4 regions of the Zoogloea sp. GDB6 genome follow, and region 2 is predicted to be linked to each of the others. Evidence: riboswitches for the same ligand, from Rfam matches in the RefSeq annotation. Region 2 holds a riboswitch; each other region holds the start of a gene.

Region 1 (7,280 bases), 950 kb from region 2:
GTCGTTGCCGAGGCCGCCGGCGTATTTCTGCAGCAGCGCGTTCTCCTTGACGGCCTGGTAGATACCCTCCAGGTCGTCCGAGACGGTGGTGAGGTAGCACGAGGACAGCTGGGAGTGGCGCGTGCCGCTGTTGAACAGGGTCGGTGTCGAGCACATGAAGTCGAAGCTCGAGATCAGCGCGTAGAACTCGATGGCGCGGGCTTCCCGGTCGATCTCGTTGAGGGCGAGGCCCATCGCGACGCGCATGAAGAAGATCTGCGGCAGCTCGATGCGGCGCCCGTCCACGTGCAGGAAGTAGCGGTCGTAAAGGGTTTGCAGGCCGAGGTAGCCGAACTGCAGGTCGCGTTCGGGGCGCAGGGCGGCGGCGAGGCGGGCCAGGTCGAAGTCGGCCAGGCGCGGGTCGAGCAGTCCGGCGGCAATCCCGCGGCCGACGAATTCCGGCAGCTGCTCGGCGTACTGCCCGGCCAGCGCATCGAGCTGCACGCCGTGGCCCAGCACTTCCCGCGCCAGGCTGACCAGCAGCAGGCGTGCGCTGGCCTGGTTGTAGCCGGGTTCGCGCTCGATCAGCCCGCGGGCGGCGAGGATCAGCGCCTGGTCCACGTCGGCGAGGGGAACGCCGTCGTAGAGGTTGCGGAGGGCGTGGTCGAGGATGGCCTGGGGGCTGACGCCGTCGCCCAGGCCGGCGCAGGCGGTCCGGCAGTTGGCGAGCAGGCGGACGGTGTCGAGGGGGATCCGGCGCTCGCCGTCCTGGACGTGGAGGATAGGCGCGGTGGCGGCGTCGACCGGCACGGCGGCCCGTTCCGCCGAGCGGCGTTCCCGGTACAGCACGTAGGCGCGGGCCACGTCGTGTTCGCCGGAGCGCATCAGGGCCAGTTCGACCTGGTCCTGGATGTCCTCGATGGACACCGTGCCGCCGTCGGGCAGGCGGCGGGTGAGGGCGCGCAGCACGGTGTCGGTGAGGCGGCCGACGATCTCGCGGACGCGGGACGAGGCGGCGCTGGCGTTGCCCTCGACGGCGAGGAAGGCCTTGGTCATGGCCACGGCGATCTTGTCGGCGTTGAAGGCGACGACGGCTCCGTTGCGGCGGATGACCTGCAACGCGGCAACGGCGGTTTCATGGCTGCCGGCGTGGCTCGGCGAGGATTTCAGGATGGCGGTCTGCAAGCGGGTTCTCCGTGTCCGGGGGGCGGAGAGCCGAGGGAGCGATTGGAGCGCGGCAGCGGGAACCCGGCAGGGCGGCCCGCCGCACGACGGCGGCAAGACTCCTCGTTTCAGGGACACCCCGCCCCAAAAGCGCAAAAGGATTGGGCCATGGCAGGTCTCCTGACTCTCGGGTCCGCGTGTCGTGCCGGCCTTCCCGGAGCGCATCCAGTGGCTGTGGGGGCACGAAACTCGCCGATTACAGTTGCGGGGGCAGTGCCGGCATTGAGACCTTGGTCTCGCACCGGCTTCCCTTTTCATCCCCTGGCGGGGAACCAATGACGGGGCGGAGTTTAGGCGGCGGCCGGGCGGGCTGTCAACGCGTTGATCGGCTATTTAGTGATTGAGGCTGTCAATTGATCAACCAATAGTAGGCTGAGGGCGGAGCATATCGTTATGCGTGCGCATTCGGCCTGCCGCGGGGATGGGCGTGCAATGGCCCATGGATGCGTGGGGGATACCCGGCGGCTGTTTGCCGCCTTGGGCTCGGCGCTTGCATCCACGTACGGATCAATTTATGTTCAAACGACTGTACGAGGACGGAGTATCAGAAGTGGCTGCACCGAAAGCTGGCGAGACCCCCAATGCGGATACCCGCGAACGAATTCTTGATGCGGCCGAGCGCCTCTTCATGGCCAACGGCTACGACGGGACGTCTATGCGCCAGATCACCAGCGGAGCAGGCGTCAACCTGGCGGCGGTGAACTACCACTTCGGCTCCAAGGAATCCCTGATGCAGGAGGTCTTCCGCCGACGGCTCGACTGGCTGAACGATGAGCGCATGCGCATCCTCGACGCGCTGGAGCGTGAGTCGGCGGGCAAGCCGCTGAAGCCGTCGCAGATCGTGGACGGCTTTTTCGGGACGCTGCTGCGCCTGGCCGACAACGAGGCCCGCGGCGGCATGACCTTTCTGCGCCTGCTCGGGCGGACCCTCACCGAGCCCACAGAGTTCATCCACACCTTTCTCGCCCGGGAATACCGCGCCGTCGTCGAGCGCTACAAGGACGCACTGTTCAAGGCGCTGCCGGATGTGCCCAAGTCCGAGATCGTCTGGCGCTTCCACTTCATGCTCGGCGCCACCTCGTTCGCGATCGCCGGCATCGACGCGCTGCGTGTGGTGACCGACTGGCAGATCGAGGATGAAACGGAGATGGACCGCTTCGATCGCCTGCTGCCGCGGCTGATGTCCTTCCTGCTCGGCGGCCTGCGGGCACCGCTGCCGCAGTTCGAGGGCGCCGCGGACTGACGCGCCGCCCGGCTGGCTGCCCGAGGCTTCGGGCAGCAGGGGCCGCATCTGGAGCGCCGGGACGTGCGTTCCACCACCTGTATCTGACGATTCGCATCGCCGGCACGCAAAAAAAGACTTGCCGGCTCGTTGCAAGCTCCTTATTATCAAACGAACGTTTGAATATAGTGATTCCAGGAGGCCTTGGAGTAGCAGGGCTGTTTTTTTGCCTCTCGGTTAAAACGAACGTTTGTGCATTCCAGTTTCGATGTTCTTGCTTATTACAAAAGTACAAAAGGAGACGACTTGATGCGAAACATGCTGCAGCCCCGCGTTATCCCGTTGCTCATATCGGCGCTGGCATTTTCCGGCTCGGCAGGCGCCGCCGGCTTCCAGCTCATGGAGCAGAACGGTTCAGGGCTTGGAACGGCCTATGCCGGCCAGGCTGCCGTTGCCGAGGACGCGAGCACGATCTATTTCAATCCGGCCGGAATGACGCTGCTGTCCGGTACTCACAACATCAGCGCAGTAGGCACGCTGATCAGTCGGAGTAGCCGCTTCACCGATCAAGGAACCACGCCCATGCCGGTCATCAATCCGCTGACCGGCGCGCCCACCGGGGCATTCCATCCGCTCGGTGACTCGGGAGGCAATGGGGGTGGCGTGCATGCGGTACCGGCGATCTACTACGCCTACGCCTTGGCGCCAGACTGGCGGCTGGGCCTGGGAATAGGGCCGACCTTCGCCGACGAGACGGAATACGACAGCACCTTCGTCGGACGCTTCTCTGGCCAGAAAACCCGCATCCGCCATATCAACGTCAATCCGTCCGTCGCCTACCGTGTCAATGAGCGGCTGTCGCTTGGCGTCGGCGTCGACTACGTCGTCAGCAAGATCGAATTCACACAGGCCACGCCCTACGTCGGCGCACCGGTCGGGCGGCTCAAGGGCGATGGTCGGGCCTGGGGCTACAACGCCGGCCTGATGTATCAGCTGGACGAGGCCACCCGGCTGGGCGTGAGCTACCGCTCCAAGGTGAAGGTCGATCTCGACGGCACGCAGACCGTGCCGGGCCTGGTCGATCGGTCGATCACCGCCTCCATCGAGACGCCCGACACCTTGTCCGTCGCGCTCCAGCACAAGCTCAACGAGCGCTGGACGCTGCTCGGCGACTACTCCTGGACCGGCTGGAGCAGCCTACAGACGTTGGCGCCCAAAGTAGCTGCCAACGGTGCGGCTGCCACGGCACCGCTGCGCTACAACTTCAAGGACACCTGGCGCGTGGGCGTCGGCGCAACCTGGCAGTACAACCAGGACTGGAAACTGCGCGCCGGTACCGCCTTCGACAAGAACCCGATTCCCGACGATGCCAGTCGCACGATGACCGTGCCCGACGCGGACCGCATCTGGTTGGCCTTCGGCGCCAAGTGGGCCGTCGCGCCCAATACCAGCCTGGATTTCGGCTACGCCCACCTGTTCCTCAAGGACACCCACACAGCGCGGGCGGTCACGAACACCGCCGAGACGGTGACCCTGCAGACCGTACGAGGCAAGTTCGAGAACAGCGTCGATCTGCTATCCGTCCAGCTGAACTACGCCTTCTGATGCGTCGCCACGATTTTTCTATACCCTTAATGCATAATCCTGATTGCTGAAGGAGACAGCCCTTGAACAAATTGATCGTAAGAAAGGCCGCGGTCCTCGGCGCCGGCGTGATGGGTGCGCAGATCGCCGCCCACCTGGCCAATGCCGACGTGCCCGTCGTGCTGTTCGACCTGCCTTCCAAGGACGGCGACAAGAACGCGGTTGTAAGGAAAGCCCTCGACGGCCTCAAGAAGCTCGACCCGGCGCCGCTGGCGAGCAAGGACACGCTGCGCTTCATCGACGCCGCCAACTATGAGGTACACCTACCGCTGCTCGCCGACTGCGACCTGATCATCGAGGCGATTGCCGAGCGCATGGACTGGAAACACGATCTCTACGCGAAGATCAGCCCCTTCCTGGCACCGGACGCGGTGATCGCGTCGAACACCTCCGGCCTGTCGATGAACGCGCTGGAGCAGGGCCTGCCGGAGGTGTTGCGCCCGCGTTTCTGCGGTGTGCACTTCTTCAACCCGCCACGCTACATGCATCTGGTGGAGCTCATTGCCACGCAGCGCACCGATGCCACGCTGCTCGACGCATTGGAAACCTGGCTTACGTCCCGCCTCGGCAAAGGCGTGATCCGCGCGCTGGACACACCGAACTTCGTCGCTAACCGCATCGGCGTCTTCTCCATCCTGGCGGTGATGCACCATACCCAGGCCTTCGGCCTCGGTTTCGATGAGGTCGATGCGCTGACCGGCCCGAAGATCGGCCGGCCGAAGAGCGCCACCTACCGCACCGCCGATGTGGTCGGCCTGGATACGCTGGCTCACGTCATCAAGACGATGCAGGACACCCTGCCCGACGACCCTTGGCATGCGCACTTCACGACGCCAGCCTGGCTGAAGTTGCTGATCGAGCAGGGCGCTCTCGGGCAAAAGACCCGCTGCGGCATCTTCCGCAAGCAGGGTAAGGAGATCCAGGTGCTCGACCTGGCCGAGCAGGGTTATCGGCCATCCTCCGCTGAAATCGCCGACGAGGTCGCTGCAATCCTCAAGATCCGGAACCCGGCAGAGAAATTCGCCGCACTGCGGGCCTCGCAACATCCCCACGCGCAATTCCTGTGGGCGATCTTCCGCGATATCTTCCACTACGCTGCGGTGCAGCTCGAGAACGTGGCCGATAACGCCCGCGACCTCGACCTGGCCATGCGCTGGGGCTTCGGCTGGGCGCAAGGGCCGTTCGAAACCTGGCAGGCTGCCGGTTGGTCCGCCATTGCCGATGCGGTGGCCGCCGACATTGCGGCCGGTAAAGCCATGAGCGATGTGCCGCTGCCGGCTTGGGCGCTGGAAGCCGGCCGCACTGGCGTGCATACGCCAGAGGGCTCCTGGTCGGCCCGCCGCAATACCTACGTGCCGCGTTCCGACTTGCCGGTTTACCGCCGCCAGCTCTTCCCTGAGCGGGTGCTCGGCGAGAACGTGGCGTCACCGGAACAGTCCGGCGAGACCCTGTACGAGAACGACGGCGTCCGCTTGTGGCGTCTGCCTGCGGTCGATGCCGGCATCGGCATCGTGTCGATCAAGTCGAAGATGCATACCATCGGCAACGAGGTGCTCGACGGTGTCATCGCCGCGGTGCGCCAGGTGGAGCGCACGCTCGACGGTCTCGTTGTCTGGCACGAGGCGCCGTTCGCTGTCGGGGCCAATCTGCAGCAGGTGGCGGAAGCCATCAGCGCCGGCCGCTTCGACGTGCTGGAGGCGACCGTCGAGAAGTTCCAGCGCGCCTCGCAGGCGTTGAAGTATGCGCAGGTTCCGGTCGTTGCCGCGGTGCAGGGCATGGCGCTCGGCGGCGGTTGCGAGTTCGTCATGCATGCGGGCAAGCGCGTGCTGGCGCTGGAGAGCTACGTGGGCCTGGTGGAAGCCGGTGTCGGCCTGATCCCGGCGGGTGGCGGCTGCAAGGAATTCGCGGTGCGTGCGGCTGAACTGGCCGCCCAGTCCGCAACGCCGACCGAGGTGTTCAACTTCCTGCAGCCGGTGTTCCAGACGATTGCGATGGCGAAGGTCGCCAAAAGCGCGCAGGAGGCCATCGACTACGGCTTCGCCCGGCCGTCAGACACCATCCTCTTCAATGCCCACGAACTGCTGTGGGTTGCCATCCGCGAAGCACGCGCCATGGCCGATGCCGGCCACACCCCGCCGCAGCTGGCCCGAGGCATTCCGGTCGCCGGCAAGAACGGCATCGCCACCTTCGAGATGATGCTGGTGAACATGAAGGAAGGCGGGATGATCTCCGCCCACGATTACAAGGTGGCCAAGGCGGCTGCCACCGCCCTGTGCGGCGGCGAGGTGGAAACCGGCAGCCTGGTGGACGAGGAATGGCTGCTCACCGTCGAGCGCCGCCTGTTCGTCGAACTGCTGAAAGATCCCCTCACGCAGGCCCGCATCCAGCACATGCTGGAAACCGGCAAGCCGCTGCGCAACTGATCGGGCCAAGGAGACAAAAACATGAGCAAACAGATTCAAGACGCCTACATCGTCGCCGCGACCCGTCTGCCGGTGGCCAAGCGCAACGGCGCATTCCGCAATGTCCGCCCGGACGACATGTTGGCGGCGGTTCTCAGATCCGTCGTGGCCCAGGTGCCGGGCGTCGACCCGGCCCTGATCGGCGACGTCATTGTCGGCTGCGCGATGCCGGAGGCGGAGCAGGGCATGAACGTGGCCCGCATCGGCCTGCTGCTGGCTGGGCTACCGACCAGCGTGCCAGGGCTGACGATCAACCGCTTCTGCTCGTCCGGCGTGCAGGCAGTGGCCGACGCGGCCAACCAGATCCGCCTTGGCCTGGCCGATGTGATGCTCGCCGCCGGCACCGAGTCGATGACGGTGATGCCGCAGATGATGGGCAACAAGATGTCGATGAACCCGGCGATCTTCGCCCACGAGGAGAATCTGGGCATCGCCTACGGCATGGGCCTCACCGCCGAAAAGGTCGCCCAGCAATGGAAGATCGGCCGCGAGGCCCAGGACCAGTTCGCGCTGGCTTCCAACCAGAAGGCCTGCGCGGCGATCCTGGCCGGCCATTTCAACGCCGAGACGACGCCTTACGGCTTCACCGAGCACATCCCCGACCTGGCGAGCGGCCAGGTCCGCGCCCGTCAGCGCACCGTCGAGGTGGACGAAGGGCCGCGCCAGGATGCCTCTCTGGAGAAACTCGGCAAATTGAAGCCGGTGTTCAACGTGCGCGGCTCGGTTACCGCTGGCAACTCGTCGCAGAT
Region 2 (7,280 bases):
GTGGTGGCCCACCTGTTCTACCGGGAATTCGCCCGCAAGGCGCTGGTCATCGCGGTGGCGCTGACCGTCGTGCTGCTTGCCACGATCTTCGCGGTGAAGCCCATCGACCGGCTCGGCCAGACCATCCGCGCCCGCCACGAGGACGACCTGACGCCCCTCGACGGCCGTGACGTGCCGGCGGAGGTCCTGCCGCTGGTCGGCGCCATCAACCACCACCTGGACCGCATCGGGCGGATGCTGGAAGCGCGCCGTCGCTTCATCACCGACGCCGCCCACCAGCTGCGCACGCCACTGGCGGTGCTCAACACCCAAGCCGAATACGCCCTGCGCCAGGACGACGCCGGCGAGATGCGCCATGCGGTGGAAGCCCTGCACCACAGCCTCGGCCAGGCCACCCGGCTGGCCAACCAGTTGCTGTCCCTGTCCCGCGCGGAGCCGATCAACGGCCTGATGCTGAAGCAGGAGGACGTGGATCTCGCCGCGGTGGCGCGGGACGTGGTGATCGATCTCCTGGTGCTCGCCGCGAAGCACGACATCGACCTGGGCATCGAAGGCGGCAACAGCCCGGTGATCGTCCGCGGCCAGCCGCTGCTGCTCCGCGAGATGATCTCCAACCTGGTGGACAATGCCTTGCGCTACACGCCGGCTGGCGGCGTCGTGACCGTGCAGGTAGATGTGCAGGCGGACGGAGGCGACGCGCCGCCGATGGCCCGCCTGCGCGTGGTGGACGACGGCCCGGGCATTCCGCCCGACAGTCGGAGCGCAGTGTTCCTGCGCTTCTACCGCCTGCCCGGCAGCGACCACACGGGCAGCGGGCTGGGGCTGTCGATCGTGAAGGAGATCGTGCTCGGCCACCACGGCGACATCGAGCTGGACGACGCCCGACCGGGTACCGCCGAACGGCCAGGGCTGGCCGTCACCGTGCGCCTTCCCCTCGCCGCCGCAGCGGACTCAGCGCACGACGAATGAACGGAAGCTGTTTTCCTTGCCGAGGACGAGCCGGCCGAACTCGTCCAGCAGTTCGGGGCCGACGGCTTCCGCCGGCACGCGACAGGAGGCGAAGCCGAAGCGCTCCAGATTGCGTGACTCGATGACCACCTGGCGGTTCTCGAAGTCGGCCCGCCACACCACCTGCACGCTGATCTCATCGTTCACCGTGAAGGTGCCGAGCTCCAGCTCGCGCTGGCGATTGCGCCGCTCGACGCATTCGAAACGCAGCCCGAGATCGAACAGCATCTGGCGCAGGCGTTCGACCGCATGGCCGGCGCGCTCGATGATGCGCACACCGCCGCCCTTCAGCGTGTAGCCGAAGGTCACCCGCTCAATGCGGCCGCCATCGCTCTCGGCCTGAGTACGGAAATCGGCAAAACCCTCCAGCCAGGCCAGGTTGCGAAACACGTCGCCGGCATCCAGGAAGATGTAATTGCGCGCCACCTGGGGCTTGAGATAGTTGAGCTGGGTGCTCAGGTCGTGGAAATACTCGAAAGCCGCCCGCAAGCGCCGGTCCAGGCTGGTCTTGGCTGCGTCGACCCGCTCGAATGCATCTTCGGCAGCCCGCTGGCGGGTCTCCACCTCACCGCGCAGCTGGTCCAGCAGACCGCCGCTCCGCACCGTCGGCAGCGGTTCCTCGTTTTTTTGCACGTCCGCCGCCTGGCCACCCAGACGCACCGGCGGAAAATCGTTGCCCGGGACCTCGTGATAAGTCTCCTTCGAACGGGGCAAGCCGGTATAGCGGGAGTCGATCTCCTGCACGCGTTTGCGCGCCGCCTCCAGGTCAAAGGAATTGATATCGGCGAGCAGGGCCTCGGCCTCCGCATCCAGTGTGTCTGCATTCGTGTCCTCGCGTCGGCTCCGGTCCTCGTCCGGACAGGCGTCCGGAAGAGAAGACGAGGCCATGCCGCGGCCGGGCGGGAAAAAGGGATCGGGTTGCACGGCAGTCAAGACACCACGTGATATTGATCCGCTGGAAGGACCGGGGTTATTACAGATGCAAGTATTCCGCTGCCTGCGGGCCGGGTCAATCCCGGAATGGTGCGGGATTACCCTCCAATCCCTGTGAAAAATTCCCAGTCCCAGAAAATCTGTCCCCGAAACGGGCAGAACCCAGCATGGATCCCTGCCTGCCGCCAGGGAAACTTGCGCGCGTAAAGAACATGCAGTTAGACTCCGCGCCGTTACGGGTGCCGACCCTGCGTCTGCAGGGAAGGTGAAACGGGAAGTCCGGTGACGTCGGGAGCATGCTCTCCCCGACCATTCCGGCGCAGCCCCCGCTGCTGTAAGCCTGACGAATCTGCTCTACGCCACTGGGTTTTTCCCGGGAAGGTTGGCAGACGAGAGTGAAGGCGAGCCAGAAGACCGGCCTGTGACGATTTGGTGTGGTACAGGCCCCGGGGTGTGGGCAGATCCGACCGATGGGCTTGCCCAGACCCGTTGCCGTCCCGTTCCTCCTGCCTTTTTCCGGAGCCGTCGCCGCCACAGGTCCGCACCCGCCTGGTCCGTATGCATTTGTTCTGCGCATCCCCGTTGCCCTGCCGCACTTCGTTCAATCGACACGAAGGGAAGCAAACATGCACATCGAACCGGGGTACGTCGCCAGTGCCAAGATCGTCGCCGCCAACGCCGCCGCAGTGGCGCTGCTCGGCAGCCAGTCCGTCCACCTCCTCAAGCAGCCGCAGCTGATCGTCCGCACGCTGATCGCCGGCGTCCTGTTCACGCTGTTCATGCAGGCCTTCCACCTGAAGGTCGGCCCGTCCGAACTGCACTTCCTCGGCGCCATGCCGATCTACCTGTCTCTCGGCTTCGTACCGGCCCTGTTCGGCTTCGCCATCGGCCTGCTCGCCCAAGGGCTGATTTTCGAACCGACCGACCTGGTGCACCTGGGCGTCAACACCCTGTCCCTCGCCGTGCCGCTGATGCTGGTGCATGCCACCTTCGGCCAGCGCCTCGCCAAGCTGGATGTACGCAGCATCCTCAAGCTCGACGCCGCCTACTACAGCGGCGTGACCCTGATGGTCGGCTTCTGGCTCGCCATCGGTGAGGTCGCCACGCCCTTCTCCGCCTGGCTCGCCTTTGCTTCGTCCTACGCCGCCATCGTGATGGTCGAGCCGATCTTCACGCTGCTCGCCCTGCAGGCCATCGGCCGCCGCCAAGACAATGCGGCCGTGCGCTTCTGCTTCGCTCCGCAGGCTGCCTGATGGCCGGCAAGGTCTGGTTCGTGGGCGCCGGTCCGGGCGACCCGGAGTTGCTCACCGTGAAGGGTCGCCGCCTGCTGGAAGAAGCCGGCGCGATCCTCTTCGCCGGTTCGCTGGTGGATCAGGCGGCGACGCTGTTCGCGCCGCCCGGCTGCGAGATCCGCGACTCCAAGGACATGACGCTGGAAGAGATGAGCGCCTGGCTCCTCGACCAGACCACCCGCCACGCCACCGTGGTGCGCCTGCAGACCGGCGACCCCGGCCTGTACGGCGCGCTGGTGGAGATGACCCGCCCGCTCACCGCCGCCGGCATCGAATGGGCGGTGGTGCCGGGCGTCTCGTCGGCCTTCGCCTCGGCGGCGGCGGCCGGCGAGACCCTGACGCTGCCGGAAGTCACGCAGACGGTGATCCTGACCCGCGTCGCCGGGCGCACGCCGATGCCGGCGGGCGAGGAGCTGGAAGCCCTGGCCGCCCACAAGACGACCCTGTGCATCTTCCTGTCCATCACCCTGCTGCACGAGGTGCAGCGCGCGCTGCGCGCCGCCGGCTGGGCCGAGGACGCGCCGATCGTGGTGGTGCAGAAGGCCAGCTGGCCGGGCGAGGAGAAGATCGTCCGCGGCACCCTCGCCGACATCAAGAAGCGCTGCCAGGCCGAAAAGATCGCCAGCCAGGCAATGATCATCGCCAGCCCCACGCTGGGCGCCGCCGACTGGCCGACCCTGGCCCGCTCCAAGCTCTACGACCCGGCCTTCGGCCACCGCTTCCGCAAAGCTTCGGCCGCCTCTGAAGAGACTTCCGCATGAACGACACCACCCTGCTCCTCGTCGGCCACGGCTCCCGCAACCGGGACGGCAACAAGGAAATCCTGCACTTCGCCGCCCAGTGGCGCGAACGCCACCCGGCCTGGCGCATCGAGGTGTGCTTCATCGAGCACGCCGATGTGCTGCTCGCCGAAGGCCTCGACCGTGCCGCCCGTGACAGCCGCCGCGTGGTCGTGCTGCCCTTCATCCTCAACGCCGCCGGCCACGTGAAGATGGAGCTGCCGGCCGCCATCGAGGACGCCCGCGCCCGCCACCCCGGCGTGGACTTCGGCTGCACCCGCCACCTGGGCATGGGCCGTGAAATCCTCGCCGTGCTGCAGGCCCAGCTCGACCGCCTGATGAAATCCCTGGCGATGCCCGACCCCCAGACCACTGGCGTGGTCCTGCTCGGCCGCGGCTCGTCGGACGCCGGCGCCAACGGCGAACTGGCCCGCATGGCGCGCTGGCTCTTCGAGGACAACGACCACGAGCTGGTGGACCTGGCCTTCACCGGCGTCACCTGGCCACGCCTGGAAACCATCGTCCAACGCCAGGTGCGCCTGGGCATGACGCAGATCTGCGTGGTTCCGGTGTACCTGTTCACCGGCGTGCTGATCGAGCGCATCCAGGCCCAGCTGGAGCGCCTGCGCCAACAGTACCCGCAGGTCGCCTTCGCGCTGGGCACCCATTTCGGCTTCGACAAGGGCATCTTCGACCTGCTCGACGCCCGCGTGGCCGGCGCCGAATTGCCGGAGGGCGGCCTACTCGAATGCGACGGCTGCAAGTACCGTCAGGCCGCCGAGGCCGAGCACCTGCACGACCACAGCCACACTCACACTGGCCATGCCGGTTGCGGCCACAACCATGACCACGAGCATGGCCACGACCACCCCCATGAACATGCCCACGCCTGAGCCCGCCATGAGCGCCAACACCGTCACCGAACAGCTCACCGCCGCCGGCCGCGCCATCGAGCACGACTCCTTCGCGATCATCGACCGGGAGGCCGGCCCCCACGCCTACAGCGCCGAGCAATGGCCGCTGGTGCGGCGGATGATCCACGCCAACGCCGACTTCGAGTTCAACGGCCTCACCGCCTTCCACCCGCAGGCCATGCAGGCCGGGCTGGAACGCATCCTGGCCGGTAACACACCGGTCGTCGCCGACGTGGAGATGATCTGCGTCGGCCTGTCGAAGCCGCGCCTGGCCCACTTCGGCATGACGACCCACCAGTTCATCTCCGACCCGGACGTGATCGCCGCCGCCCAGGCCGAGGACACCACGCGCGCCGTACAGGCCATGCGCAAGGCCCACCGGCATGGCCTCCTCGACGGCGCCATCGTCGGCATCGGCAATGCGCCCACCGCGCTGATCGAAGTCGTCCGGCTGATCCGCGAGGAAGGCGTCCGCCCGGCCCTGGTCGTCGGCATGCCGGTCGGCTTCGTGTCGGCGGCCGAATCCAAGGACCTGCTGATGGAGCCCGGTGACGTGCCGTGGGTCGCCATCCGCGGCCGCAAGGGCGGCTCGACGCTGGTCGTCGCCGCCATCCACGCCATCCTGGGCCTGGCCGAAGAGCGCCAGCGCCAGGCCTCCTGAGGCCACCGATGGCAGCTGGTCACGCCCTCCCCGAGAAGGTCCGCAAGGGCGATCCGAAACGGGATCGCGGCAACCGCACGGGCTTCTCCACCGGCGCCAACTCCGCCGCTGCCGCCGCCGCTGCGACCCTCGGGCTGGTCCAGGGGCGCGTGCCGGAGGCGATCGAATGCGTGCTGCCCAACACCCAGCGGGTGCGCTTTTCCATCACCGACGGGTGGACTGACGGCCTGCACGCCCGCGCGGTCAGCATCAAGGACGCCGGCGATGACCCGGACGCCACCAACGGCGCCCACCTCACCGCCGAGGTCGAGCGCCTGCCCGGCGCCGCCGGCCAGATCGTGCTGCGCGGCGGGCCCGGCGTCGGCACCGTCACCAAGCCCGGCCTCGGCCTCGACGTGGGCGGCCCGGCGATCAACCCGGTGCCGCGCCGCAACATCACCGACAACGTGCGTGCCGCCGGGGCTCCCATCCTCGAAGCCGGCGACGGCATCGCGGTGACCATCTCGGTGCCCGGCGGCGAGGAAATGGCCAAGAAGACCCTCAACGCCCGCCTCGGCATCCTGGGCGGCATCTCCATCCTCGGCACCACCGGCATCGTGCGCCCTTACTCCACCGCAGCCTTCCGGGCCAGCGTGGTACAGGCGGTGGATGTGGCCGCCAACCAGGGCCAGACCAGCGTGGTATTCACCACCGGCGGGCGCACCGAGAAATGCGCGATGCGCTGCTTTCCCGAACTGGACGAAGCCTGCTTCGTGCAGATGGGCGACTTCGTCAAGGCCGCCTTCCAGACCGCCGTCAAGCAGGGCATGCAGCACATCATCGTCGGCGCGATGGTCGGCAAGCTCACCAAGATCGCCCAGGGCCTGTCCGTCACCCACGCCTGGCGCGAGGAGGTGGACCGGGAGCTGATCGCCTCGGCCGCCGCCGAAGTCGGCGCCCCGCCCGACCTGGTGGAGGAGATCCGCGCCGCCGAAACGGCCCGCTTTGCCGCCGAGCGGCTGGCCGAGCTGGACCTCACCGTCGCCTTCCACCGGGCCCTCGCCGAGCGCGCTATCCGCAGCCTGCGCGAACGCTACCCCGGCCCCCATCGCCTCACCGTGCTCGCCTGCAATTTCGAAGGCGTGCCCATCGTCACCGTCGAAGAACATGAACTCGCCTGAAATGTGCCGCATCGTCGGCATCCTCGATGACGGCTGGTTCGGCCTGGGCGACCCGGCCCGCACCACCCTCATCGAATCCGATCTCCTCATCGGCGCCCGCCGCACGCTGGACCTCGTGGCCCCCTACCTCCCTCCCAGGGTGGAACTGCGAGAGATGGACGGCCAGCTCGGCCGTGTCCCGGAATGGGTCCGTGCGGCGCGCGGCGCCGGCCACACCAGCGCCGTGCTGGCCACCGGCGATCCCCTGTGCCACGGCATCGCCAGCTTCCTGGCCGGCAAGCTCGGCACAGATGCCATTACCGTGCACCCCGCGGTGTCCACGCTGCAACTGGCCTTCGCCCGCTTCAAGAAATGCTGGCAGGCCGCCGCCATCGCCTCGGTGCACAGCCGCGACGCCGGTGAATGGCAGGTCGGCGCGACGCCCGAACACGGCCTCTACCCCCTCATCCGCGCCGCTGCCCGGCATACGCTGATCGGCGCCTTCACCAGCCCGGACAACACCCCGGCGCGCATCGCCCGGGCTCTGATCACCG
Region 3 (7,280 bases), 1.0 Mb from region 2:
AAGCGCAGCTTGCCGGCGCTGTTCACGATCTCGTCCATCGCGTAGCACATGAAGGGCGCGAACAGCAGGTCGATGACCGGGCGCAGGCCAGTGCCGGCGGCACCCACGGCCGTGCCGGCGATGATGCCCTCGGCCAGCGGCGTGTTGCGCACCCGCAGGGCACCGAACTCCTGCACCAGATCGTGGCGCTTGGTGGCGATGCCTTCGCCGAAGGCAATGACGGTCTGGTCGCGGCGCATTTCCTCGGTGAGGGCTGCGCCGACGGCGTCAAGCAAAGTCAGGGTGGTCATGGAAATTCCTCAGGCGTAGACGAAGCGGGTCAGCGCGTCGGTGGAAGGGAAAGGCGACGCATCGGCGAAAGCCTGGGCGGCGGCGATGCGGGTCGCCACCTTGTCGATGAGCCCGTCGGCCTGGGCGGCGCTGAGCTGGCCGTCGGCGATCAGCCGTTCACGGCACAGCTTGATCGGGTCGCGGGCCACCCACGCTTTCCGCTCGGCCGGGTCCACGTAGGCCTGGTCGTCCGGCTCGAAGTGGCCGCGGGTGCGGTAGGTATAGGTTTCCAGCAGGTAGGGCCGGCCGCTCTCGCGCACCTGGGCCGCCGCCTCCTGGGCCGCAGCCAGCACCGCCGCCACGTCGTTGCCGTCTGACTGTGCGGGACGGAATGCCGTAGGACGCGCCCCACTCCGACACGTGGTCCTTGCACATTGCATCGCGGCGGTGCACGAAGGCCTGCCAGTGGTTGTTCTCGCAGACGTAGAGCACCGGCAGGTTCCACAAGGCCGCCAGGTTGATGGATTCGTGGAAGCTACCTTCGCATGCGGCACCATCGCCGAAGAAACAGGTCACGATGCCGGGCCGGCCGAGCATCTTCTGGGACAGGGCCACGCCCGGCGCCAGGGACAGCTCCGCGCCGACGATGGTGGAGGTGAGCACCACGCCCAGCTCCTTCACCGAGATGTGCAGCGAGCCGCTGTGGCCACCGCAATAGCCGCCGCTGCGCCCCATCACCTCGGCCAGCATGCGGCCGGGGTCGGCGCCACGGGCCAGCAGATGGCCCGCGCTGCGGTGGTTGGTGAGGATCAGATCGTCCGGCGCCAGCGCATTGACGACGCCCACTGCGGCGGCCTCCTGGCCGACCGAGGTGCAGGTGCCCGGCACCTTGCCGGCCTGGCTGCCGGCGATGATTGCTTCTTCATAGGCGCGCACCAGCATCATCTGCTCGAGCAGCCGGCGCGCATCGGGGGTTTGGGTTGCCATGACGTCTCCCGTCGTTGATCGATGGAGTCAGTCTAGGTCGCCCGAAACCCCCTGCAAATCGGGTAAAAGCCGCTTACGGATCTTTTAAGAAACGCTGAGTGAATATTTAAGGAAACCCGTTCAAGGCGAGTCTGAGTCTGTTGCGGGCAGTGACCGCGTACCGCTCAATGCTCTTCCCGATGCCCGAGAGGCGGCTCCGTACCAAGCAAGCAGCTCCGGGGGCGAAAAAATCGTTTATGTAAAATTTATTAAATACGACAAATTTCACATAAACGATTTTTCTTTGTGAATAATATCTTTATATTGAACGCCCATCCCGGTCGTCCATCTGGAGTGATCATGAAGCTGACGCAACGCCTCATCCTGACCTTGGGCACAGCCCTGTTCGCGCTGGTTCTCGTTGGCATCCTGGGCATTTGGCAATTACAACAGGCCAACGCTCGCTTCAACTACGTGCAAATCAATACCTTTCCTAGCCTGCAAGTACTCCTCGAAGCACGCAACAGCCTCACAGCCAGCCGCTTTGGCACCTACCAGCTGGCTCTCGCAGTCGATGCCGCGCATCGCAACGAAATTGCCAAAGAAGTCCAGGCCGCCGACCAGCAGCTCGACGCCCAGTTGCAGAAGTACGGCCGCGAGCTGATATCCGACGAAACCGACAAGCAATTGCTGGACAAGGCCATTCAAGCCATCGCCGATTACCGGACGACCCGGGAGGAGTATTACCGCAAGCTCGACGCCAACGATGCGGGCGCGGTACGGGATTTTCTGCGTGGCACCTTGCGTCAGAAGGCCCGCGCCGCCGGAGATGCGCTCCAGAAAGACGTCGAACACAACTACGAACTCGCCAACAAGCTGAACAAAGAAAACGCCGCAGATGCAGCGACCGCGCGCTGGTTGACCTCCGGAGCCCTGATTGTTGCCTGCCTGATCGTCGGCGTCCTGGCCTATCTGTTGATCGGCTCGCTCCGCACGAGTCTCAACGGCATGCGCGACACCATCGTGCACGTCAACGACAGCCAGGATTTCACGATCCGTGCGCCTGTCCTGCGCAAGGATGAGATCGGGGAAACCGCAACGGCCTTCAATCAGATGTTGTCCAAACTTCAGGACAATTTCCGCAGCCTCGCGGAAGGTGCAAGGTCGGTCGCCGATGCAAGCCGTGAAATGGCCGTCGCATCCGATCAGGTCGCAAATGCGGCGGGCACCCAGAGCGAAGCCTCCTCCGCCATCGCCGCAACCGTCGAGGAAATGACGGTCAGCGTTAATCACGTAGGCGACCGCGCCAACGAGGCCCACTCCCTGGCCGATCAATCCGGCACCATGGCCAAGACCGGCTCAACGACCATCGATCGAACCATCGGTGATATCCGCAGCATTTCCGCCTCGGTCAGTGCCGCAGCCACGTCCCTTCGCGAACTGGGCTCACAAGGAGAACGGGTTGGCTCGGTCGTGCAGGTCATCAAGGACGTCGCCGACCAGACCAACCTGCTGGCCTTGAATGCAGCAATCGAAGCAGCCCGGGCAGGCGAACAGGGGCGCGGCTTCGCGGTGGTGGCTGACGAAGTGCGCAAACTGGCCGAACGTACGTCCAGTTCGACTCAGGAGATTTCCTCCACCATCGAGGCCATGCGCCGATACTCTGAACAGGCCGCACGAGAAATGGAAGCCGCGGAAACGCTCGTCGTGCAGAGCGTTTCCCGCGCCGACGACGCGGACAAGGCGATCAAGGAAATCGGTACGGCGGCCAACGGCACCGCCCACGTCGTATCCGAGATTTCGGATGCAATCCGCGAGCAAGGTGCGGCCAGCAACAACATCGCCGTGCAGATCGAGCGCATCGCACAGATGGCCGAAGAGGCCGCCGCCGCAGCGGAGCAATCGTCCGTCACCGCCCGCGGCCTCGACGAACAGGCCCAGCGTCAGATCGCCACACTGCAGTTGTACAAGGTCTGAAATCCCGGCAGCCCGGACGCCTTGGCCCAAACCATACGAATCTCATATCGACAGAGTTTTTCAACAAGGCATAGAATGCGCGGCGTTCGTTGAATTCACTTCGAAATTCAGCGACCCCATGCAGCAGGTGCCCGAAATGCCATGGCATTCCGGGTTAAACGGGAACAAGGTGCGTAGTTTTTCTGCAAAGCCTTGGCTGCCCCCGCAACGGTAAGCAAGTTCAGGTGTATCCCGGTCGTCCTCGCCGACGGCCAGCCACTGATCTCCTACGTGACGTCGAACGCGGCGTGCGCGAAGAGTTTGGGAAGGCGATGCACTCGACATCGGTCCGATGTCACTTGCGAGCCCGGAGACCGGCCTGTTGCTCGATGTCCCTGGATCAGACCAGGGGCGCTTGCAACAGACCGTCTGCGGGGTGCAGAGGGCGGCAAAAGCACACTGCCTCTGGCACTGCCTGTCGTCTTCGCTGTGCGGACGGTCCATCAGGACGTTCGACACCATGCCAGACGCGCAACGCAAGTTCCGCCCTCCCCCGCTTCGCCCCCTCTCCTGTAGCGCCGCCAACCCGCATTGCCGATACCGGGCTGCGACATGAGCCACGCCCGTACCGGCTTTCCCGTCTCCCGACGCGGCAGCCTGTTGGGCATCGTGCTCGGCGCGCATGCGTTCTTCACGCTCGGCAAGCGCATTGCATCGCCCGGGACCCAGGCCAACTCGACACTCTCCCGCGTCAAGCCCAACACCGCAAAGGCTGCGCAATCATGGCGATGGGAAGCTTCAACACGCAGGGCAGCCAGATGCCAACGGCGGAAATCAACATGACACCGCTGGTCGATGTCATGTTGGTCCTGCTGATAATCTTCATCATCACCACGCCGCTGATGACGCACGCGGTCAAGGTCGATCTGCCACGGGCGGCCAGCACCCCCACACCGCAGAAACCCATGACCTTGCAGGTCTCGATCACGGCCGAGAACCAGGTCTTTGTCGGCGCCAAGGTCGTTGACCGTGGCCAGCTCGAACAGAGTTTCCACGAAGCCGTTGCCCAGCACGCCAATGTGGAGATGCACCTCTCGGCAGACCGGGCCACCCGCTACGAAGTGGTTGCCGAAACCATGAGCGCAGCCCGGCGCGCCGGCCTGACCAAGATCGGCTTCGTCACTCAACCCAATCAATAATCCGAAGAACAAGACTCATGATGAACTTGCGCATGCGGCCCATTATGCTGGCCGTCCTCTCCACGTGCTCGGTCCCTGCTTTCTCAGCCGGTATTCCTACGCTGCAGGAAGTCACCGTTAGCAGCAGTAGCAGGGATTTGATCGGAGTCGCCGATTCCGCGAGCGAAGGAACCGTCACGGCGAAGCAGCTGGCCAACCGGCCGCTGCTTCGCCCTGCCGAAGTGATGGAAGTCGTGCCCGGGATGATCGTCACCCAGCACTCCGGCGACGGGAAGGCCAACCAGTATTTCCTGCGCGGCTTCAACCTCGACCACGGCAGTGACTTTTCCACCCACGTCATGGGCATGCCCATCAACATGGTCAGCCATGCCCACGGCCAGGGCTACATGGATCTGAATTTCCTGATCCCCGAGCTGGTCGGCACCGTGAAGTACAAGAAGGGCGTGTACGGTGCGGAGGACGGTGATTTCGCGACCAGCGGCAGCGCCCGCATCGACTATCAACGGAAACTGGCCGCTCCCTTCATCGATTTGACCGTCGGCGAACACAACTACCGCCGCTTGCTGACTGCCGGCAGCACTGAAATCAACGGTTTCAACCTGCTGGCTGGCATCGAGTTGGCCGGCAACGATGGCCCCTGGGTTCAACCGGAAAACCTGGAGAAGCAGAACGCCGTCTTCCGGCTGTCGTCAGGAACCGCCGCCAACGGCTTTGCCCTGACGGCCATGCTCTACAAGGCCGACTGGACCGCCTCCGAGCATGTACCCGCGAGGGCCATCAGCAGCGGAGAAATCGGCCGCTACGGCACTCTGGTTCCGAACGACGGCGGGCACACACATCGCTACAGCCTGTCCGGCGAGTGGGCGCTGACCGGCGAGAACAGTGTCACCCGTGCCAACGCCTATGTGATCGATTACGGGCTGAATCTGTTTTCCGCACCCTCCGGCTACATCGGCGGCCTCGCCGGCGACCAGCACGAGCAGGCGGACGCGCGCGTGGTATGGGGTGGCGATGTCCACCGCACCTGGCTCCTCGGCCCCGAACTGCGGGATACCGAGCTCACCGCCGGTGTACAACTGCGTCAGGATCGCATCAGCAAAGTCGGTCTCTACAACACGGTCAACCGCCAGCGGATCAATACCGTTCGCGAGGACAGGATCACAGAAACCGCGTCAGGACTCTTCATTGACGCCAGGACGCAATGGCTGCCCTGGTTCCGCACCAACGTCGGTGCGCGCTATGACGCCATCCGGGCCGAATCGACAGCACTGGGCGGCGCCAACAACATGACGAACGGCGGCAACGCCTCCGCCAGTCAGGCCAGCCCGAAACTGGGCGCCGTCTTCGGCCCCTTCAATCTGGTGGGCCCTACCGAGTTCTACGCCAACTGGGGCCACGGGTTCCACAGCAACGATGCGCGCGGAGCCAGCGCGAGGGTGAATCCGCAAGACGGCAGCGCTGTCGACGCGATCCCCCTGATCGTCAAGGCCAAAGGCAGCGAACTCGGGGTGCGCATGGTTCCGCTGCCCGGCTGGAACAGCAGCCTGTCGGTGTGGCAGATGGACCTGGCCTCCGAGCTCGTCTTCATCGGCGACGAAGGGGTCACCGAGCCCAAGGGCGCATCGAAGCGCAGCGGTATCGAATGGTCCAACTACTTCACCCCGTTCGCCGGCGTCATCGTCGATGCCGACCTGGCGCTTTCCAAAGCCCGGTTCCGGAATGAAATCAATGGCGGACGGCGTGTCCCGAACGCAATCCCCCTGGCCGCCTCGCTCGGCATCACCTACGACGACGGCGGCCCCTGGTTCGGCGGGGTCCGCATGCGCTACCTGGGCTCCTACGATCTGGAAGAAACCGGATCCGAGAAATCCGAGGCCTTCTGGATGACCAACCTCAAGCTCGGCTATCGCTTCAACAAGCAATGGCAGGCGACGTTCGATGTGCTGAACCTCTTTAACAAGAAGGCCAACGACATCGAATACTGGGGGGGCGCATGCACGCGCAGTGAAGCGCTCGCCGGCACCGGCGACTGCGGTACGGGGTCGGCCATCGACGGGCGCCTGGTGCACCCGCTGGAGCCGCGTACGGTTCGACTTGGCGTGCGCATCAGCTTCTGATTGGTGACACCAGAAGGGCCCAAGGCAAGTCGCTGGGCCCTTCCGTTCTGAAATGGAAGCCTGATCGCGCACGAAGGGCTAGTTGAGATTAGTTTTGTTCACGCTCAATGCTGGAGCGAATTCACCTGCCCATCGTGGCGGAAGTCGAGAGGCGCGGCTCGCTGACTGCAGCCGCCGAAGTGCTGTGCGTTACCCAGTCGGTCCTCAGCCACAGCATGAAGAAACTCGAACAGCAGCTCGGCACCGACATCTGGCTGCGGGAAGGCCGCAGCCAGCGCCTCACGCAGGCCGGCCAGAAGAGATAGCGCAGGAAATCCTCATCACCTATCCAGTCGCTCCAGAGCGGCTGGATATCTACACCCAGTTCCTGCAACCCGCGGGCGTGGCCCCCAAGCGCCATAAGACCATCGACATCATGTTGCAGATGGTCGCCAGCCAGCGCGGCGTGGCCGCGCAGCCCCGCTGGCCGGTGCAGGAATATGCCGCCAAGGTCAACGTCGTCCCGGTGCGCCTGGGACCGGACGGAATCGCCAATAAAAAAGCCGACCGGGCCCCAGTCCTGGAGAGACCGGCTAGGGAGAGAAGAGATGGCCCGGTGGCGAAAAAAGACTCAAATCATTGCGGCACAGCCTCCTGTGCCAAACCGTCAGGCGTAGCGCTTTTCGAGCGCATCCCACTCCGGCTTGCCGACCAGGCGCTGGCGCTCGGCGAAGGGCGTCACCAGCCCGCTGGACTCCTTCACCTCCTTCTCGTCGCGCAGCGCGGTCAGCGC
Region 4 (7,280 bases), 1.7 Mb from region 2:
TGGGACGAACAGCGTTGCCGTACCGTCGGCGACGGCCCGCAGCGGATGGCCGAAGGCCGCCGACAGGCGCTCGGCGGTGAGCACCTCGGCGACCGGGCCGAAGATATGGCCACCTGCGCCGTCGAGCAGCAGCACGTGGCTGGCATAGCGGGCGGTCAGGTTGATGTCGTGGAGGACCATCGCCACACCGGCGCCGGCGGAAGCCAGGGTGCGGAAGTGGTCCAGCACCGCGACTTCATGGTGCAGGTCCAGGTGGGCCAGCGGTTCGTCGAGCAGGTACAGGCGCGGCCGCTGGACCAGCAGGGTGGCGATGGCGAGGCGCTGGCGCTCGCCGCCGGACAGCGTGGGCACCTGGCGTTCGGCAAAGCTGTCGAGGCCCATGCTGGCTAGCGCGGTGAGGGCGATCGCCTCGTCTTCCGGCCCTTCCCAGTCCCACCGGCCGAGGTAAGGGTGGCGGCCGACGAGGGCGGTTTCGAGCACTGTCGCGCTGAAGAAATCCGGCTGGCTCTGGGCCAGCAGGCCGCGCAGGCAGGCCTCGTGGCCACGAGGCCAGGCGGCGTAAGGCTGGCCGGACAGCAGCACGGTGCCGGCGGCGGCAGCGCGCAGGCCGGCCAGGGTGTGCAGCAGGGTGGTCTTGCCGGCGCCGTTGCGGCCGAGGATCACCAGGGTGTCGCCGGGCTGCAGCGTGAAATCCAGTGCGCGCACCACGTCGCGGTGGCCTACCTTCACGGTGAGGCGCTCGGCGGCGAGGACTGGCGGGCGCACGTCCATCTTCATCGTGGATGCCTGGCCAGCAGGAACAGGAAGACCGGCACGCCGATCAGCGCGGTGAGCACGCCGACCGGTAGCTGGATCGGCGCGACCACGGTGCGTGCGGCGGTGTCCGCGGCGCACAGCAGCACGCCGCCGGCCAGCGTGGCGGCGGGCAGCAGCAGGCGCTGGTCATTGCCGATGGCCAGGCGGACCAGATGCGGCACGATCAGGCCGACGAAGCCCACCGAACCGACGGTGGTCACCGCCACCGCGGTGAGCAGTGCGCCGAGGCCGTAAACCAGCATGCGCAGGCGGCCGACCTGGATGCCGAGGGCGCGGGCGGTGATCTCGCCGCGGGCCAGCAAGTTGAGTTCGCGGGCGAAGGGCAGGGCGGCCAACAGACCGATGCCCAGCAGGGCCAGTGCCGGCCATGGGCGGGTCGCGCTGCTGGCGTCGCCCATCAACCAGAACAGCATGCCCTTGACGCGGCCTTCGGGGGCCAGGCTCAACATGAGTGCCACCGCGGCGCCGCAGCCGGCGGCGACGATGACGCCGGTGAGCAGGAGGCGGGTCTGCGTCCATGAACCGTCGCCATGGGCGAGGCCGAAGACCAGCAGCGTGGCGCCGAGGGCACCGATGAAGGCGCCGGTGTCGATCCACCCGGCCGTCGCTCCGGCCAGGATCGTGCCCAGCGCGCCAACCGCTGCCCCACCGGAAATGCCCAGCACGTAGGGGTCGGCCAACGGGTTGCGCAGCAGCACCTGCATCAGCGCACCGGCCAGGGCCAGCAGGCCGCCGCAGGCGAAGGCGGCGATGGCGCGGGGCAGGCGTAGCTGGCGGACGATGTCCGCCTCCATGCTGCTTTCACCGCTGCCCAGTGCTGCCAGCAGATCGTGCCAGGACACTGGCATGGCGCCGGCCGACAGGGACCAGGCGAAGGCCACCAGCGCCGCCGTCATCAGGCCGGCGATGACCAGCCGGGCGCGCAGGCGCATGTGGCGCATGCTCACCGGTTGATGTCGGGCGGCGGTGTGCCCGTCGGCCATGGTCCCTCCGTGCATGGGGCTTATTTCGGTGCGTAGCGTACGCCGAAGAAGACGTTGGCGCCGGCCGTCTTGAAGCCCCAGGCGGTTTCGTACTGCTTGTCGAGGATGTTGTTGGCCCGTGCTTCGAGGCCCAGCTCCTTGGTCAGCGCGTACTTGGCGAAGGCGTTCACCAGCCCGTAGCCGCCCATCGGGTTGACCTCGTTGGTACGGTCGTAGCGGCCGCTGGAACCCTGCCATTCGGCGCCCACGGTGAGGGCCGCGAAGCTGCGGCTGATCGCCAGATTGCCGGTCTTGTTGGCGCGGCGCTGCAGGCGCGTGCCGGTGTCCAGGTCCTTCGGATCGAGGAAGTCGATGTTGGCGACGATGTCGAAGCCGGCGAGCTGGCCGCCGTAGCCCAGGCTGATGCCTTCCAGGCGGGCACTGCCGACGTTCTGCGGGATGAAGTTCTGGTCGTTGACTATCAGGTTGCTGATGCGGTTGCGGAAGTAGGTGGCGCTGACGCTGTGCCCGTGCTGCTCCCACAGCAGGCCGACTTCCTTGTTGTAGGCGCTTTCCGGCCTCAGGTTGGCGTTGCCGTAGCCGGGGTAATACAGCTCATTGAAGGTCGGCGCGCGGAAGGCGTTGCCGATGCTGCCCTGCACGCGCAGGGTCGGCAGGATCTGGTAGCCGTAGCCGGCGTAGCCGGTGGTCTTGCCGCCGAACTGGCTGTTGTCGTCGTGGCGGGCATTGAGCTGGACCTTGTGCGGGCCAAAGCCGGCGGTCCACCCGAGCAGTGCCGAGTTGATCGAGCGGCTGACGTCGAAGGTGTCCTGGTTGACGGCCTTCTGGTGCAGGTTCTCGTAGGCGGCGAGCAGGGTGCCGACCGGCAGGCGGATGTCGTTCTGCCACATGAACTGCTGCTGGGTGGTCTTGATCGACGCGCCGCTGGGGGCGTAGGACGCAAAGTCCTTCGAGTCGTCCACCGACTGGCCGAAGCGCACGGTGCTGGTCCAGATGTCCGTGAGGCGATTGCGGCTGAACAGGTTCCAGGCGTTCTGGATGTTGTTGCTGTAGTTGTCGAAGCCGAGGCCCGAGTCGTAATGGTTGCGACTGGTGGCGTAGAGGATCGAAGCGCCCACTTCATGGCCGTCCGCCACGCTATAGCCCAGCTTGGCCGAGAAGTTGCTGTTGCGGTACGGATCCTTGTCCGGGTTGTAGTAGTAAGGCTGCTTGGTCTTGCTGTAGATGGCGCTGAAACCGTCGTTCTCGGCATAGCCGCCGCGCACCGAGTACGACAGCTTGTCGGTGCCGCCGGACACGCCGGCCGAGGTTTCGCGGGTGCCGTAGCTGCCGACGCCGACGAAGGCGTCGGCCTTCGGCGCGCCTTCGCCCTTGCGCGTGAAGATCTGGATCACGCCGCCGATGGCGTCGGCGCCGTACAGCGCGGAAGCCGGGCCGCGGACGATTTCGATGCGCTCGATCTGCGATAGCGGGATGTCCTGCCAGCTCGGCGAGCCGAGGGTCGTCGAGCCGAGGCGCATGCCGTCGACGACCAGCAGGGTCTGGCGCGGGCTGGCGCCGCGGATGAAGATGTCGGTGGCTTTGCCGGGGCCGCCGCTGGACGCCATCTGGATGCCGGGCTGGCGGGCCAGCAGTTCGGGCAGGGAGAAGGTCGAGCCGGCGCGTTCGATCTGCTCGCGCCCGATGACGGTCACGTCAGCCAGCGACTCGTCGGCGCGCTGGGCCTGGCGGGTGGCGGTGACGACGACGGTGGGCTGCTCGGTTGCGGCCTGCGCCAGGCTGGGAAACACGGAAGCGACCGCGAGGGCGGCGGTGGAAAGGCGGATGATCATCTGTCAGGTTCTCCCGGACCCGGTGGCGTCCCCGCCGACTCGGGTGGATTGCGTGTGGAAGCGCAGGGGAGGTACCGCAGAAGGCCGGACAGGATCACGGCCGCGCGCGTTGCCACCACCCCGTGGCACTTCCGCTGTTGTGTGATCGAGGCCGGTATCCGGGCTCGCAAGCCGAGCCGGTGCGGCACAATGCCGACCGGACAGGACGCATCGCCTTCCCAGGCCCGTAAGGCCCAGTGGCTATGTGATGCGCCTTGCGCTTCCTTACCGTTGCGGGGGCAGCACAGGCCTTGCGGCTTCCGTGTGGAAGCACGCGCACCTGTTTCCCGTTTAACTCCTGGCCTGGACGGCCGCTGGAGCACCTGGAGCACGCGTATCGCCGGGCCGACTCGGCCCTGTGGCGACAACGGCTGCGATAATAGCACCAAAATCAGTCACTTCCCGAATTGGGTTGACGTGAGCGTCAATCTGCTGGAGCCCTCTTATGTCATCCGAATTGATCCTGGGCGGCGCCCGTTCCGGCAAGAGCCGCCACGCCGAACAGGCCGCCGCGGCGAGCGGCCTGGCTGTGTATGTGATCGTTACCGCCGAGGCGCTGGACGAGGAAATGTGCGTGCGCATCGCCCGTCACCAGGCCGACCGGCCGGCAGGCTGGAATGTCGTCGAAGCGCCCCGCGCGCTGGCGGCGGCACTGCAGGCGACGGCGACGCCGGAGCGCTGCGTGGTCGTCGATTGCCTGACCCTGTGGCTGGCCAACCTGCTCGACGGGGCCGAGAACCTGCCGCCGGCCGCCGGTGCCGAGCTGCTGCCGGCCTTCGCCCGCGAGCGTGCGGCGTTGCTCGAACTGATTCCGCAATTGCCGGGGAAAGTGATCTTCGTCGCCAATGAGGTGGGTCTCGGCCTGGTGCCGGAGAGTCCGCTGGGCCGCCTGTTCCGCGACGAGGCCGGGCGTCTCAACCAGGCTGTGGCGGCCCTGTGCGGGCGGGTGACTTTCGTCGCCGCGGGCCTGCCGCTGGTCCTCAAGGGGGCCTGAAGGGCGGGTGGTAATAGGTCACAGTTCGGCGATGTCCCGCCACATAGCGGCCGCTGCTTGCTGCACGGCACCATCGATCCCTTAAAAAAACAAAAGGGATCCACACCATGAGCACCCAACGCCTTGCCAGCAACGTCGGGCAGATCTGCCGTATTGCGCTGCCGTCCTACCCGGGCAGCGGCGCCACCTGGTACGTGGATGGCGCCAACGGCGCGGTCCGCGTATGCCTCGAGGAAAGCCAGGCGACGGTCGCGCAGCGGCGCGACGGCAGCCAGGTCTTTTCGGTGATCGGCGAAGTGGCTGGCGACTACGAACTGCGTTTCGTGCTAAAGCGCGCGTGGGAGCGCGAGGTGCGCAACAGCCGCCGGGTCGTCCTGCAGGTTCGTTCGCTGGGCGGGAAAAGCCGCGCCAATTAAGGCTTTGCGGCCGTCCGGCGGATATCGCGGGGCGGCCGTCCAGGGGCGCTGGCGCTTGAACAAATGATTTCGGCGTCCTAGCATCCGCGGCCTCGACACCGTCCGCAGATGCGTCCCATGACCTACGCCATCGTCCGTCCCGACCAGTCCCTCGCCCCCGCGCTGCAGCAGCGCATCGACACCAAGACCAAGCCCCTCGGCGCCCTTGGCCGCCTCGAGCCGCTGGCCCGCCAGATCGGCCTGATCCAGCAGACCCTCAGCCCCGAACTGCGCCGGCCGCACATGCTGGTGTTTGCCGGCGACCACGGCGCGGCCAAGGCGGGCGTGTCCGCCTACCCGCAGGACGTGACCTGGCAGATGGTCGAGAACTTCCTTGCCGGCGGCGCAGCGATCAACGTCTTTGCGCGCCAGATGGGCATGGGCCTGACAGTGGTGGATGCCGGCGTGGCCCACGACTTTGGCAGCCGCCCCGGCCTGATCGACGCCAAGGTGGCACCGGGCACCGCCAACTACCTGGAAGAACCGGCGCTGACCGTCGCCCAGCGTGACGCTGCGCTGGCCCGTGGCCGCGAGCTGGTCCGCGGCCTGGCCGCCGACGGCTGCAACGTGGTCGGTTTCGGCGAGATGGGCATCGGCAACACCGCCGCCGCGTCGCTGCTGACCCACTGCCTGACCGGCGCCGAGCTGGACGTGGTGATCGGCCGTGGTACTGGCCTCGACGACGCGGGCATGACCCGCAAGCGTGCGCTGCTGGCCAAGGCCGTGGCCCGTGGCGGACGCCGCGGCGATCCGCTGGAAGCGCTGACCGAGTACGGCGGCCTGGAGATCGCGATGATGGCGGGTGCGATGCTCGGCGCCGCCGAAGCCGGCATGCTGCTGCTGATCGACGGCTTCATCGTCACCAGCGCGCTGCTGGTGGCCTATGAGATCGCCCCGGAAATCATCGATTACTGCGTGTTCGCGCACCGTTCCGAAGAGCCCGGCCACGCCGTGCAGCTGGCCCACCTGGGTGCCGCCCCGCTGGTCCAGCTCGACTTGCGCCTTGGCGAGGGCACTGGCGCCGCGCTGGCCTTCCCGCTGGTGCAGGCGGCGGTCAATTTCCTCAACGAAATGGCCAGCTTCGAATCCGCCGGCGTCAGCGGCAAGGACGCGTGAGACACGCAAGCCGCCAGTCCGCCGCACTGCCATGATCCGCGCCCAGCTCGAGCTGATCTTCATCGCCATCGCGTTCTTCAGCCGCCTGCCGGTGCCGGGCTGGGTGGACTTCGCGCCGGACAAGCTGGGGCGGGCGGCGCGCTACCTGCCGCTGGTTGGCTGGCTGGTCGGCCTGATCGGCGCGGCGACCTACTGGTTGGCGGCACAGCTGCTGCCGGTGGACCTGGCGGTGGTGCTGGCGATGGCGGCGACCATCCGCGCCACCGGCGCTTTCCACGAGGACGGCTGGGCCGACACCTGCGACGGCCTCGGCGGCGGGTGGACCAAGGAGCAGGCGCTGGCGATCATGAAGGACTCGCGGATCGGCAGCTACGGTGCCATCGGGCTGGTGCTGCTGCTGCTCGCCAAATACCTGGCCCTCGCCGACCTGGGCGCCGATGACGACTACCCGGTGGTCGCCGCGCTGCTGGTGGCCCATCCGCTGTCGCGCCTCGCCGCGGTGAGCGTGATGGCGGTGCTCGACTACGCACGCAGCGACGACAGCGCCAAGTCGGCACCGGTGGCGCGCCGCCCGAGCGCCACCGAGCTGGGCATCGCGACGCTGGCCGGGGTCGTGCCCTTGTTGCTGCTAACGCCGCTGGAGGCCTTGGCGGCGCTGCTCGTCACCGCTGTGGTGGCGATCGCCGCGGCGCGCAAGTTTGCCCGCCGGCTCGGCGGTTATACCGGCGACTGCCTGGGGGCTACCCAGCAACTGGCCGAAATCGCCATCTACCTGGGGATGCTCGCCGCGTGGAGCTTTACCTGATCCGCCATCCCCGGCCCGCCGTGGCGCCGGGGATCTGTTACGGCCAGACCGACCTGGGGCTGGCCGAGTCTGCCGCCGACGTGGCGGCGCGCCTGCGCCCGCTGTTGCCGGCCGACTTTGCGCTGTACGCCAGTCCGCTGACCCGCGCCCGCCTGCTGGCCGAAGCGCTCGGTACGCCGCGGCTGGAACCGCGCCTCAAGGAAATCCACTTCGGCGAATGGGAAGGGCGCAGCTATGACG

Evidence for each region. A riboswitch is a leader RNA that binds a small molecule or an ion and turns the genes downstream of it on or off. The one in region 2 is predicted to bind cobalamin.
Region 1: linked by a shared signal. The riboswitch ahead of AC1PQG_RS10530 (ribonucleoside-diphosphate reductase subunit alpha) and the one ahead of AC1PQG_RS06365 (energy-coupling factor ABC transporter permease) in region 2 are both predicted to bind cobalamin.
Region 3: linked by a shared signal. The riboswitch ahead of AC1PQG_RS10950 (ExbD/TolR family protein) and the one ahead of AC1PQG_RS06365 (energy-coupling factor ABC transporter permease) in region 2 are both predicted to bind cobalamin.
Region 4: linked by a shared signal. The riboswitch ahead of AC1PQG_RS24705 (TonB-dependent receptor domain-containing protein) and the one ahead of AC1PQG_RS06365 (energy-coupling factor ABC transporter permease) in region 2 are both predicted to bind cobalamin.

What each region holds. Positions count from the first base shown of each region.
Region 1 covers NZ_CM161497.1:2,330,805-2,338,084, forward strand. The annotation lists gene AC1PQG_RS10530 (ribonucleoside-diphosphate reductase subunit alpha) at 1-1,164, opposite strand, end outside; cobalamin riboswitch at 1,297-1,496, opposite strand; gene AC1PQG_RS10535 (TetR/AcrR family transcriptional regulator) at 1,754-2,446, shown strand; gene AC1PQG_RS10540 (OmpP1/FadL family transporter) at 2,735-4,030, shown strand; gene AC1PQG_RS10545 (3-hydroxyacyl-CoA dehydrogenase/enoyl-CoA hydratase family protein) at 4,093-6,492, shown strand; gene AC1PQG_RS10550 (acetyl-CoA C-acyltransferase) at 6,514-7,280, shown strand, end outside.
Region 2 covers NZ_CM161497.1:1,380,393-1,387,672, reverse strand. The annotation lists gene AC1PQG_RS06375 (sensor histidine kinase N-terminal domain-containing protein) at 1-969, shown strand, start outside; gene AC1PQG_RS06370 (hypothetical protein) at 952-1,896, opposite strand; cobalamin riboswitch at 2,162-2,378, shown strand; gene AC1PQG_RS06365 (energy-coupling factor ABC transporter permease) at 2,568-3,194, shown strand; gene cobM (precorrin-4 C(11)-methyltransferase) at 3,194-3,994, shown strand; gene AC1PQG_RS06355 (sirohydrochlorin chelatase) at 3,991-4,905, shown strand; gene AC1PQG_RS06350 (precorrin-8X methylmutase) at 4,913-5,587, shown strand; gene AC1PQG_RS06345 (cobalt-precorrin-5B (C(1))-methyltransferase) at 5,596-6,747, shown strand; gene cbiE (precorrin-6y C5,15-methyltransferase (decarboxylating) subunit CbiE) at 6,734-7,280, shown strand, end outside.
Region 3 covers NZ_CM161497.1:2,426,087-2,433,366, reverse strand. The annotation lists gene AC1PQG_RS10970 (alpha-ketoacid dehydrogenase subunit beta) at 1-290, opposite strand, end outside; gene AC1PQG_RS10965 (thiamine pyrophosphate-dependent enzyme) at 300-710, opposite strand; partial or broken gene AC1PQG_RS10960 (thiamine pyrophosphate-dependent dehydrogenase E1 component subunit alpha) at 733-1,212, opposite strand; gene AC1PQG_RS10955 (methyl-accepting chemotaxis protein) at 1,597-3,213, shown strand; cobalamin riboswitch at 3,322-3,589, shown strand; gene AC1PQG_RS10950 (ExbD/TolR family protein) at 3,975-4,391, shown strand; gene AC1PQG_RS10945 (TonB-dependent receptor) at 4,409-6,508, shown strand; gene AC1PQG_RS10940 (LysR family transcriptional regulator) at 6,616-6,813, shown strand; gene AC1PQG_RS10935 (isocitrate lyase/PEP mutase family protein) at 7,155-7,280, opposite strand, start outside.
Region 4 covers NZ_CM161497.1:5,412,741-5,420,020, forward strand. The annotation lists gene AC1PQG_RS24695 (ABC transporter ATP-binding protein) at 1-777, opposite strand, end outside; gene AC1PQG_RS24700 (FecCD family ABC transporter permease) at 774-1,757, opposite strand; gene AC1PQG_RS24705 (TonB-dependent receptor domain-containing protein) at 1,820-3,631, opposite strand; cobalamin riboswitch at 3,764-4,012, opposite strand; gene cobU (bifunctional adenosylcobinamide kinase/adenosylcobinamide-phosphate guanylyltransferase) at 4,116-4,664, shown strand; gene AC1PQG_RS24715 (protease inhibitor I42 family protein) at 4,772-5,080, shown strand; gene cobT (nicotinate-nucleotide--dimethylbenzimidazole phosphoribosyltransferase) at 5,198-6,235, shown strand; gene AC1PQG_RS24725 (adenosylcobinamide-GDP ribazoletransferase) at 6,270-7,040, shown strand; gene cobC (alpha-ribazole phosphatase family protein) at 7,025-7,280, shown strand, end outside.